Regions from separate parts of the Isoptericola sp. 178 genome, predicted to be linked through region 2. Evidence: riboswitches for the same ligand, from Rfam matches in the RefSeq annotation. Region 2 holds a riboswitch; the other holds the start of a gene.
What was found. A riboswitch is a leader RNA that binds a small molecule or an ion and turns the genes downstream of it on or off. The one in region 2 is predicted to bind S-adenosylmethionine.

Region 1: linked by a shared signal. The riboswitch ahead of Q6349_RS02590 (aminotransferase class V-fold PLP-dependent enzyme) and the one ahead of Q6349_RS03835 (methylenetetrahydrofolate reductase) in region 2 are both predicted to bind S-adenosylmethionine.

The regions. Positions count from the first base shown of each region.
Region 1 is NZ_JAUQYN010000001.1:551,548-556,862, reverse strand. It holds gene Q6349_RS02600 (O-succinylhomoserine sulfhydrylase) at 1-1,220, opposite strand, end outside; gene Q6349_RS02595 (rhodanese-like domain-containing protein) at 1,217-1,672, opposite strand; SAM riboswitch class IV at 1,970-2,085, shown strand; gene Q6349_RS02590 (aminotransferase class V-fold PLP-dependent enzyme) at 2,117-3,541, shown strand; gene Q6349_RS02585 (amidase) at 3,548-4,996, opposite strand; gene Q6349_RS02580 (hypothetical protein) at 5,040-5,315, shown strand, end outside.
Region 2 is NZ_JAUQYN010000001.1:821,187-826,501, forward strand. It holds gene Q6349_RS03820 (1-acyl-sn-glycerol-3-phosphate acyltransferase) at 1-399, opposite strand, end outside; gene Q6349_RS03825 (NYN domain-containing protein) at 447-1,631, opposite strand; gene Q6349_RS03830 (NADP-dependent oxidoreductase) at 1,736-2,638, shown strand; SAM riboswitch class I at 2,702-2,809, shown strand; gene Q6349_RS03835 (methylenetetrahydrofolate reductase) at 2,878-3,843, shown strand; gene metE (5-methyltetrahydropteroyltriglutamate--homocysteine S-methyltransferase) at 3,933-5,315, shown strand, end outside.

The sequences.
Region 1 (5,315 bases), 270 kb from region 2:
AGCCCGACGGACAGCCGCACCGTGCTCTCGTGGATGCCGACGGCCGCGCGTCCCTCGGCGCCGAGCCGCCGGTGCGTCGTCGTGGCGGGGTGCGTGACCAAGGACTTGGCGTCCCCGAGGTTGTTCGAGATGTCGACGATCTGCAGCGCGTCCAGGAAACGGAACGTCCGCTGCTTCGCCTGCTCCGGGGTGGCGTCGTCGGGCACCGCGAGGTCGAACGTGACCACGGTGCCGCCCCCGGTCTGCTGGGCCTTCGCCAGCTCGTGCTGCGGGTGGGAGGCCAGGAACGGGTAGCGCACGCCGGTGACGCCGTCGGCGGACTCGAGGTACTCGGCGAGCTGCAGCGCGCTCGCGTTCTGCGCGCGCACCCGCACGTCGAGGGTCTCCAGCCCCTTGAGCAGCACCCAGGCGTTGAACGGGCTGAGCGACGGCCCCGTGTGCCGCAGGAACGTCTCGACCGGTCCGGACAGGAACTCCCGGGGGCCGAGGATCGCCCCGCCGAGCACCCGGCCCTGGCCGTCGACGTGCTTGGTCGCCGAGTACACGACGATGTCGGCGCCCAGCTCGAGCGGCCGCTGCAGGACCGGGGTGGCGAACACGTTGTCGACCACGACGACGGCACCCGCGGCGTGGGCCAGCTCGCACACGCGCCGCACGTCGACGAGCTCCTGCATGGGGTTCGACGGTGTCTCGAAGAAGACGACGTCGGCGGGGGTCGCCAGGGCCTCCTCCCACTGAGACGTCACGTGCCCGTCGACGAGGTCGACCCGCACGTCCCACTTGGCGAGGATCTCGTCGTAGATGACGTTCGTGGAGCCGAACAGGGCCCGGGCCGAGACGATCCGCGACCCGCTGCGCACCAGCGCGGCCAGCGTGGTGAACACCGCGGACATCCCGGTGGCGGTGGCGTAGCAGGCCTCGGCCCCCTCGATGAGGCGCAGGCGTTCCTCGAAGGTGCGCACCGTCGGGTTGCCGTACCGGGAGTACACGAACCGGGAGTGGTCGCCGGCGAACGCTGCCTCGGCGTCGGCGGCGGAGTCGTAGGTGTAGCCCTGGGTGAGGAACAGGGCCTCGGACGTCTCGGAGAAGTCCGAGCGGCGGTGGCCGCCGCGCACCGCGAGGGTGGCGGGACGTGCGGTCGGGGGCAGGGGCGCGTGGCCGGCGCCGCCGTACGGCTCGGGGTTCGGGCCGGGACCGGTGGGGATCTCGGTGCGGGTCACCGGGTCGGCTCGGCGTAGGCGGTGTGCGGCAGCTCGCGGACCTTCCACCCGGCCTGGTCGCGGGCGCCGAACGGGCCCACCGGCCCCTCGAAACCCTCGAGCACGTTGTAGGCGGGGCCGTAGCCCGCCGACGTCGCCAGGCGAGCGGCGCCGATGGAGCGCTGCCCGGAGCGGCACAGGAACACCACGGGCTGGTCGGTGGGCACGCCGGCGGCCTCGAGCTCGGCGAGGAATCCCGGGTTGGGTCGGCCGTCGCCGGTGACCCACTGCGTGAAGACGGTGGCCTTGTCCAGCGAGGCGACGTCGGGCACCCCGACCGTGCGCCACTCGCCCTCGGTGCGGACGTCGACCAGGACGGCACCGGGTTCGGCGGCGAGCAGGTCCCATGCCTGCTGCGGGGTCAGGTCGCCGGCGTAGCCCTGCGCGGGTCGGGGTTCGATCGGTGCGGTCACGGCACTCCTCCCATCGGTCGTGGCGGTAGCACCCGCGCCCGGTCCCGTGCTCGCTCGTCGCGGTCGACGACGACGGCACGGTCCCGCGGGGTTGCTGCGGCGTCGACGTGCCACGTCACTCGGCCGCTCGGGATGGTCTCCACGATCGTACGCGACGGCGTCCATGAAGCGGGACGTCGGTCTCGCTTGGTGGACGCCGTGCCGCGCCCCGGGCTTGCTCGACCGCGAGACGACCACATCGCGAGACCATCTGACCATCTGTTGACACCCCGGCGCGGATCCGTGAACCTGGCACCAGGTCAAGAGCGCCAGCGCCAAGCCCCGGCTCGCTGGCCGGCAACCCTCCCCTCGCGGCGGGGTGCCCCGGGTGACGACCAGGCACGGCGCCGACCGGCGTCGGGCAAGCGCGGGGAGACGGCTCCCCGGGACACCGAGGAGGACGCCATGACCACGATCGCCGAGAGCCCCGCCTGTCCGCAGGCCGACCGGGTCGACGCGCTGACGCCGGTGCTGCCCGTCCTCGGGCACGACACCCCCGCCCCGCTGGTCGACGGACGGCGCGTGCCGTACGCCAACCTCGACGTCGCCGCCTCGGCGCCCGCGCTGCAGGCCGTCGGCGACCGCGTCACAGCGGCCCTGCCGCTGTACGCCTCGGTGCACCGGGGCGCCGGCTACCTCTCGCAGGTCTCCACCACGCTGTACGAGTCCGCCCGCGCCACCATCGGCGAGTTCGTCGGTGCCCGCCCGGACGACCTCACCCTGCTGGTGCGCAACACCACCGACGCGCTCAACCTGCTCGCCGGATGCGTCCCCGCCGCGGACGGCACGCCGGGCCGCGTGCTCGTCCTCGACGTCGAGCACCACGCGAACCTCCTGCCGTGGCAGCGCACGACCGACGCCACGGTCCTCACCGGTCGCGGCACGGTCGCCGCCACGCTCGAGGCGGTCCGTGCCGAGCTCGCCGCCGGGGCGGCCGCGGGGCGCGGTTACGCCCTGCTGGCCGTCACCGGGGCCTCCAACGTCACCGGCGAGACGCTGCCGGTCGCCGACGTCGTCGCCGCCGCGCACGGCGCCGGCGCCCGGGTGGTGCTGGACGGCGCCCAGCTCGTGCCGCACCGGCGGTTCTCCCTGGCCGCGACCGGCGTCGACTACCTCGCCTTCTCCGGCCACAAGGCCTACGCGCCGTTCGGTGCCGGCGCCCTGGTCGGCCGCCGCGACTGGCTGGACGCCGGCACGCCCTACCTCGCCGGCGGCGGCGCGGTGCGCAGCGTGCGCGTGGACGGGACCGACTGGCACGACGGCCCGGCCCGCCACGAGGCCGGCTCGCCCAACGTGCTCGGCGCGGTGGCGCTCGCCGCCGCCTGCGAGACGCTCGCCGCCGTCGACACCGTGGCCCTGCGCGAGCACGAGGACGCGCTGCGGGCCCGGCTGGTCGACGGGCTGAAGGCGATCGACGGCGTCGAGGTCGTCCGTCTGTGGCCCGACGCCCCCGACGCGGTCGGCGTCGTCACGTTCACGGTGTCCGGCTACGAGCCCGGCCAGGTCGCCGCCTACCTGTCCGCGGAGCACGGCATCGGCGTGCGCGACGGACGCTTCTGCGCGCACCCGTTGCTCACCCGGCTCGGGTACCGCGCCGGGGCCGTCCGCGCGTCCGTCGGCGCCGGCACGGCGGGCGAGGAGGTCGAGCGGCTCGTGGCCGCCGTGGCCGCGCTCGTCGCCGACGGGCCGCGGGCCGACTACGCCGTCGTCGACGGGTTGTGGGTCGTCGTGGACGACCCGCGTCCGGTGCCCGAGGGGTCCGGGCTGGACGGCCTGCTGGCCACGGCCGGCCCCGGCGGTGACGAGGCGTTCGCCTGCGTCCCCGACTGACCGGCCTCACCAGACGGGCGGATGCCTCTCCGGCCAGCGCAGCACGTCCTCGAGCTGGGCGGCGAGCGCCAGCAGCGTGACCTCGCCGCCGGGACGGCCGATGATCTGCACCCCCATGGGCAGCCCGTCCGCCGTCCAGTGCGTCGGCACGGTGATCGCGGGCAGCCCGGCCACGTTGAGCCACGACGTGAACGGCGTGTACTGGCACTGCTGGGCGAAGTTGTGGTCCGGGTCGGCGGCGTCGAACCAGCCGATCGGCCGCGGCGTCATCGCCAGTGCGGGAGTGACGACGGCGTCCAGGTCGCCCATCCCGGCGATGAGGGTCCGCTCGAACCGGGTCAGCGTCGCCAGGGCCTCGGCGAGCTCGCGGGCCGGCACCTGCCGGCCGCGGCGGATCAGCCATGCCGTCAGCGGCTCGAGCTGGTCCAGCACCGCGTCGTCGTCGATCGGTACCGCCGACGCGCCGCCCATCCACAGGCTGCGGAAGGCGTCGCCGTACTCCGGGACCGGGTCCCAGGTGTGCTCCTCGACGCCGTGCCCGAGACCCGCCAGCGCCCGGACGCCCGCGTCGAGGGCCGCCCGTGCCTCCGGCGCCACGGTGACGTCGTAGTAGTCGTCCCAGGCGTTCCAGGTGGTGACCCCCACCCGGAACCGGTCGCCGTCGTCGTCCCGCCCGGGGACCTCGCCGCGCAGCGCGGCCGCGAGGTATGACCCCGCGTGCGCGGCGGGGGTGCGCAGCGTGAACCGGTGGTCGACGTGGCCGTCCGGGGTGCGGCGCAGCATCCCCTCGAGCAGCAGCGCCGTGTCCGCCGTCGTCCGGGCGATCGGTCCGTTGACCACGAGGCCGCCGAGGGCCTCGATCCCGGACCCCGCGGGCAGCAGGCCGCGCGAGGGTTTGAGACCGACGACGCCGCAGGCGGCGGCCGGGATCCGGACGGACCCCCCGCCGTCGGACCCAGGGGCGAAGGGCAGCAGGCCCGCGGCCACCGCGACCGCCGCCCCGCCGCTGGAGCCGCCGGCGCCGCGCGCGAGGTCCCACGGGTTGCGTGCCACGGGCCCCGCCAGCGGCTCGGTGTAGGCGGGGAACCCCAGCTCGGGCGTCGCGGTCTTGCCCAGGCTGACGATCCCGGCGGCGTCGAGGTCCAGGACCACGTCGTCGGACTCCTCGGGCACGAAGCCCTCCATGGCGCGCGTGCCGAAGCCGGTCGGCACTCCCGCGCGGTTCCACAGGTCCTTGTCGGCGGTCGGCATCCCCCACAGGGGCCCCGACGGCGGACCCAGCTGCGTCGCGCGCTCCCGAGCCCTCTCGGGGGTGACGCGGGCGAACGCGCCCAGCTCGTCGTTGCGTGCCGCGATCCGGGCCAGGAAGTGGTCGGTCACCTCGCCCGGGGTCAGCTCACCGGCCCGCAGCCGGTCGCGCAGCTCCAGGGCGGTCTGCTCGTGCAGGGCGTCCATGGCCCGACCCTACGCCGGGACGCCCTGCGCTACTCTCCGCCGCATGAGACCGCTGCAGATCGTCGTCGGGGGCCTGGTCATCGTCGTTCTCGACCTGCGGTTCGACGGGTTCGACGTCGTCGTCGACCTGATCGGCTGGATCCTGGTGGTGAAGGCCTTGCGGCTCCTCGCGGTCCGCGACCGGGCCTTTGCGGTCGCCGCCGTCGGTGCGGTGCTCGGCGGCCTCGGGTCGATCGTCCAGCTCGTCCCCGGCCTGACGGTCGGGGACGGCGTCCTCTCCGTGCTCGGGGCGGTCGAGACGCTCGCGCTCACGGTGGTG
Region 2 (5,315 bases):
ACCCGTGTGCCCCTTGTGCAGCCGGCCGTCGCGGGACCGGGTCCCCTCGGGGTAGATCCCGAACGCGTCCCCGCGCTGCAGCACCAGCAGGGCGTCCTGCAGGGAGCGCTGTCCGGCACGGGGGTCCTCGCGGTCCACGGGGATGTGACCCATGGTGGTGAAGAACCAGCGGTAGACGCGCCCCTTGAGCCCCCGACCGGTCCAGTACTCGGCCTTCGCGATGAACGTGACGTGCCGCGGGGTCACCAGCGGGATGATGATCGAGTCGATGAACGACAGGTGGTTGCTCGCGAGGATGACCGGCCCGCGTCGCGGCACGTGGTGCAGCCCCGTGACCCGGGGCCGCAGGAACACGTACACCAGGAGCGACAGGATCAGCTTGAGGACGCGGTAGGTCACCGGCCTATTGTGCCCGAGCCGGTCCGGCGACCGTCCGCGCCGACGGCTCAGCCGAGGCTGACGAGGTAGTCCTCGGCGTCGTCGTCCCAGGCCAGCTTCACGGCACCCGCTTCCTCGGCACCGCGGCAGAACTGCAGGAAGCCCCGGTAGCCGAGGGCCTTCTCCGAGAAGTCCGGACGCTGCTTGCGCAGCAGGTTCTTCAGCCCGGACAGCGGCGTGCTGTCCCCGGCCTCGCCGACGACGACCCGCAGCAGGTCGAACGCGTGGGCGCTGTCCGGCTGCGCGGGCAGCTCGACCACCGGGTCACCCGTCGACGGTCCCTCGGACAGCACGACGAAGTCTCGGTCGGCGAGGTAGCGCAGGAACTCCGTGAACGTCCGGAACCCGTAGTCGGACTCGGTGAACGTCGGCTCCTTGCGCACCAGCGTGCGCTTGAGCTGGGACGCCGTGACGGAGCCGGACGAGGAGGCCTGCAGCCCGGCGAGCGTCTGGGCGACCTTGACCTCCATGCTCGGCGGTTCGCCGGCGGGGGTGTCGTCCTCGTCGACCTCGGGCGCCAAGGTGGCCTGCGGCGCCGGTTCGGGCGCCGGCTCGGCCTTCTTGCGTCGGCTCTTCGCGGCCGATGCCGGGGCCTCGATGGCCTCGGCGGCCGTGGTCGTGGTCCGTCGGCCGCCACGAGCCGTCGCCCCCGTGGCGGCGCCGGACTTCCTGCCCGACGACTTCTTGCGCGCTGACTGCTCGGCCTCGTCGGGCACGTCGACGCCCTCGAGGCGGTCGTAGAAGAGGAACTCGTCGCAGGCCCCCGGCAGCAGGCGGGACGTGGACTTCTCGACGCCGACGCCGATGACGTTCTTGTCGAGCTCGCGCAGCTTGGTGACCAGCGGGGAGAAGTCCGAGTCGCCGGTGCACATGACGAACGTGGTGATGTAGTCGCGCTCGAACGCCATCTCGATCGCGTCGACGACCATCTTGATGTCGGCGGCGTTCTTGCGCGACGCCCCCATGCGCTGCGGCATCTCGATGAGCTCGACCTGGTGGCGGGTCAGCATGCGGCGGTCCTCGTCGAAGTAGGACCAGTCGGCGTACGCCCGGCGGGTGACCACCCGGCCGCGCACGGCCAGGGCGTCCGCGATCGGACCGAAGTCGAACTGCATCCCACCCAGGTGCTCCCGGGCGCCGAGCGCCAGGTTCTCGTAGTCGAGGAAGACGGCCAGGCGCTCTTCACGTTCCATGGCGCCACACTATGCCCCGCGCGAGCCGGGGGTCGTCCCGGGACGGCCGGAGCCGACGTGAGACGCTCGACGGACCGGCAGGTCCACAGCCCCAGGAGGTACCCGTGCGCGCGATCGTGTTCACCGAGCTCGGCGGACCCGAGGTCCTGCACCTCGCCGACGTCCCGGCACCGGAACCGGCCGCCGGCCAGGTCCGCGTGCGGGTCGAGGCCGCGGCCGTCAACGGCTGGGACCTCAAGACCCGCGCCGCCCGGATCCCCGGTGTTCCCCTGCCGGAGTTCCCCGCCGTGCCGGGGCTGGAGGTCGCGGGTGTCGTGGACGCCGTCGGCGACGACGTGACGGGCGTGCGGCCCGGTGACCGGGTCGTCGGGTTCGCCGACACGGGCGGGTACGCCGCGCTGGCCCTGACCTCCACGTTCGCGCTCGTCCCGGACGGCCTCGACCCCGCCCGTGCCGTCACGGTGCCCGTCTCGGCGGAGACCGCGCACCGGGTCCTGCGCGTGCTCGGGGTGACCGACGGCGAGACCCTGCTCGTGCACGGCGCGTCCGGGTCGGTGGGCGAGCTCGCCGTGCAGCTCGCCCGACGCCGGGGGGCGACGGTGATCGGCACCGCCTCGCCGGCGAACCAGGACCGCGTCGCGGCGCTCGGCGCCACGCCGACCACGTACGGGCCGGGCCTCGTCGAGCGGGTGCGGGACCTGGCGCCGTCGGGCGTCGACGCGGTCCTGGACACCACCGGCGCGGGCGTCCTGCCCGACTCGATCACGCTGCGCGGCGGGACGGAGCGCATCGTCACCATCGCGGACCCGGCGGCCTCCGACCTCGGGATCACCTTCAGCTCCGGGGCCCGGCGCGACCCCGACGAGCTGGCCGAGGACGTCACCTCCCTCGCGCGGGGCGAGCTCACCACGACGCTCGGCGAGGTCCTGCGGCTCGACGACGCGGCACGCGCCCACGCGCTGGTCGAGAGCGGCCGTGGCGGGGGCAAGGTCGTCCTCACCCCCTAACACGTCTCATCATGCGACATCGCTTGTCCGCAGGCTGAACAGCGCGTAGGGTCGGACCCCGACAAGCCATCCAGAGCGGCCGAGAGTCCTGGCTCGACGACGCCGCAGCAACCCGTTCTCCGACGGAAGCCTCCCGAGGACGAAGGTGCTCAACACCAGGCCCGATGGAGTGACGCATGGTCGCCGAGGCATCCCCGCATCTCCCCGCGCCGCCGCGCCCGGAACCGTCCCGCCAGACGGTGAGCTTCGAGCTCATGCCGCCGCGGCGACCCGACGCCGCCCCGAAGTTCTGGGAGACCGCCCGTCGGCTCGTCGCCGCGCGCCCGGACTTCGTGTCGGTGACCTACGGCGCGGGCGGCGGGGACCGGGACACCGCCCGCGACGTCGTCTCCCGACTCCTCGCCGGCACGCCCGTGCTGCCGATCGCGCACCTGACCTGCGTCGGCGCCTCGCGGGAGAACGTCTCGGAGGTCGTCGACGAGTTCCTCGAGGCCGGGGTGCGATCCTTCCTCGCGCTGCGCGGCGACCCGCCGCGGGACCAGCCCGACTGGCGACCGCCCGCCGGCGGCGTCCACTCGGCCGTCGAGCTCGTGCACCTGCTGCGGGAGGTCGAGGCCCGGCGGTGCGCCACCGACCCGGCTGCCGCCGTCCGCGGCGCCGCCCGCCCGCTGACGATCGCCGTGGCCGCGTTCCCCGACGGCAACGTCCAGGCCGGCACGACCCGTGCCCAGGAGGTCCGGCGCCTGCTGGAGAAGCAGCAGGCCGGCGCGTCCTTCGCCGTCACCCAGTTCTTCTACCAGGCCGACTCCTACACCGACTTCGTCGCCGAGGCCCGCGCGGCCGGCGTGACGATCCCGATCCTCGCCGGGCTGCTGCCCACGACCGAGCCGCGCCGGCTCCGTCGCGTCGAGGAGCTCACCGGCGTCCGTGCGCCCCAGCACCTGCTGGACGCGCTGGACTCCCGGCCGGACCCGGAGGCGCAGTACGCCTACGGGACCGCGTACGGCACCGAGCTCGCCCAGCGGGTGCTCGACGCCGGCGCGCCCGGTCTGCACGTGTACACGTTCAACAAGCACCGTCCCGCTCTGGACCTGCTCGAGGGTGTCCACCTCGGCGGTCCGGCGTCCGTCCCCGTCGACGACGCCGACCTGGCCGGCAGGCCGTGGGTACCGAGCATCCCGACCCCCGCACCGGCCGCGCTCTGAGGGGACGGACCGCTGCCCGGGACGCACCCGCGTCCCGGGGAGCCCCGTCGTCCCGACCACGCGTCCCGGAGCCCGCGAAAGGACTGCTCATGACCGTTCCGACCACCACCCCGTTCCCCGGCGGCACCATCCTCGGCTACCCCCGGATCGGCCGCCGCCGTGAGCTCAAGCGCGCCGTCGAGGCGTACTGGGCCGGCCGCACGGACGCCGTCGACCTCGAGGTCGCGGCCGGCACCCTGCGCCGCGAGACCGTGCAGCGGCTCGTCGCGCTCGGTCTCGACCCCGAGGACGGCTCCGTCCCGGGTTCGTTCTCGTACTACGACCAGGTGCTCGACGTCGTCGCCCTGCTCGGCGCCGTCCCGGCCCGGTTCCGGGACCTCCTGGACGCCGACGACGGCTCCCTCGACCTCGACGGCTACTTCACCGTCGCCCGCGGACGCGGCGAGGACGCCCCGCTGGAGATGACCAAGTGGTTCGACACGAACTACCACTACCTGGTCCCCGAGATCAGCGAGACGACACCGATCTCCTTCGCCGACCACCGGGTCGTGCGCGAGTACGCCGAGGCGAAGGAGGCCGGGGTCACCACGCGGCCGGTGCTCGTGGGACCCGTGACCTTCCTGGCGCTGTCGAAGTCGGCCGACGACGCGGGCGACGGGTTCCACCCGCTCGACCGGCTCGACGACGTCGTCGCGGCGTACGCCGAGCTGCTGCGGGCCCTCGCCGCCGTCGGCGTCCCGTGGGTGCAGCTCGACGAGCCCGTGCTGGTGACGGACTCGGTGGACGCCGACCCGGAGCGGGTCGACGCCGCGATCGCCCGGGCCTACCGGGAGCTGGCGACCGGTCTGGCACCCGCGTCGGCGGACGACGCGCTGGACACCGTGCCCGAGCGACCGCGCCTCCTCGTGGCCGCGCCGTTCGGCGGGCTGGCCGCCCCGGGCGCCGACGGCCGGCCGGCCCGGGACGGGCTCGCGCTGCTGGCCGGGACGGACGTCGACGCCATCGCGATCGACCTGGTCCAGGGTGCGGTGCCGAGGGGCTCCGCTCCCGACGGCTCGGTCCCGGGCCTGGGCACGAAGACGCTGGTGGCCGGTGTCGTCGACGGGCACAACGTCTGGCGCACCGACCTCGCTGCGCGACGGGGCACGCTCGAGGCGTTGCGCGGGCTCGGCGCCCGGTCGTTGGCCGTCGGCACGTCGACGTCCCTGCTGCACGTGCCGCACGACGTCGACGACGAGACCTGGTCCGGCCCGTCCGCCGAGCGGGCCGGGCGGACCGAGGCGCTGCGCCGCTGGCTGGCGTTCGCCGACCAGAAGGTCGGCGAGGTGACGACCCTCGCCCGGGCCCTGACCGACGGGCCGGACGCGGTGCGCGCCGAGCTCGAGGAGGCGAGCGCCGCGCTGGCCGACCGGGCCGCCGCGACCGGCGTCGTCGTCCCCGCCGTCCGGGAGCGGCTCGCCGCGCTGTCCGCG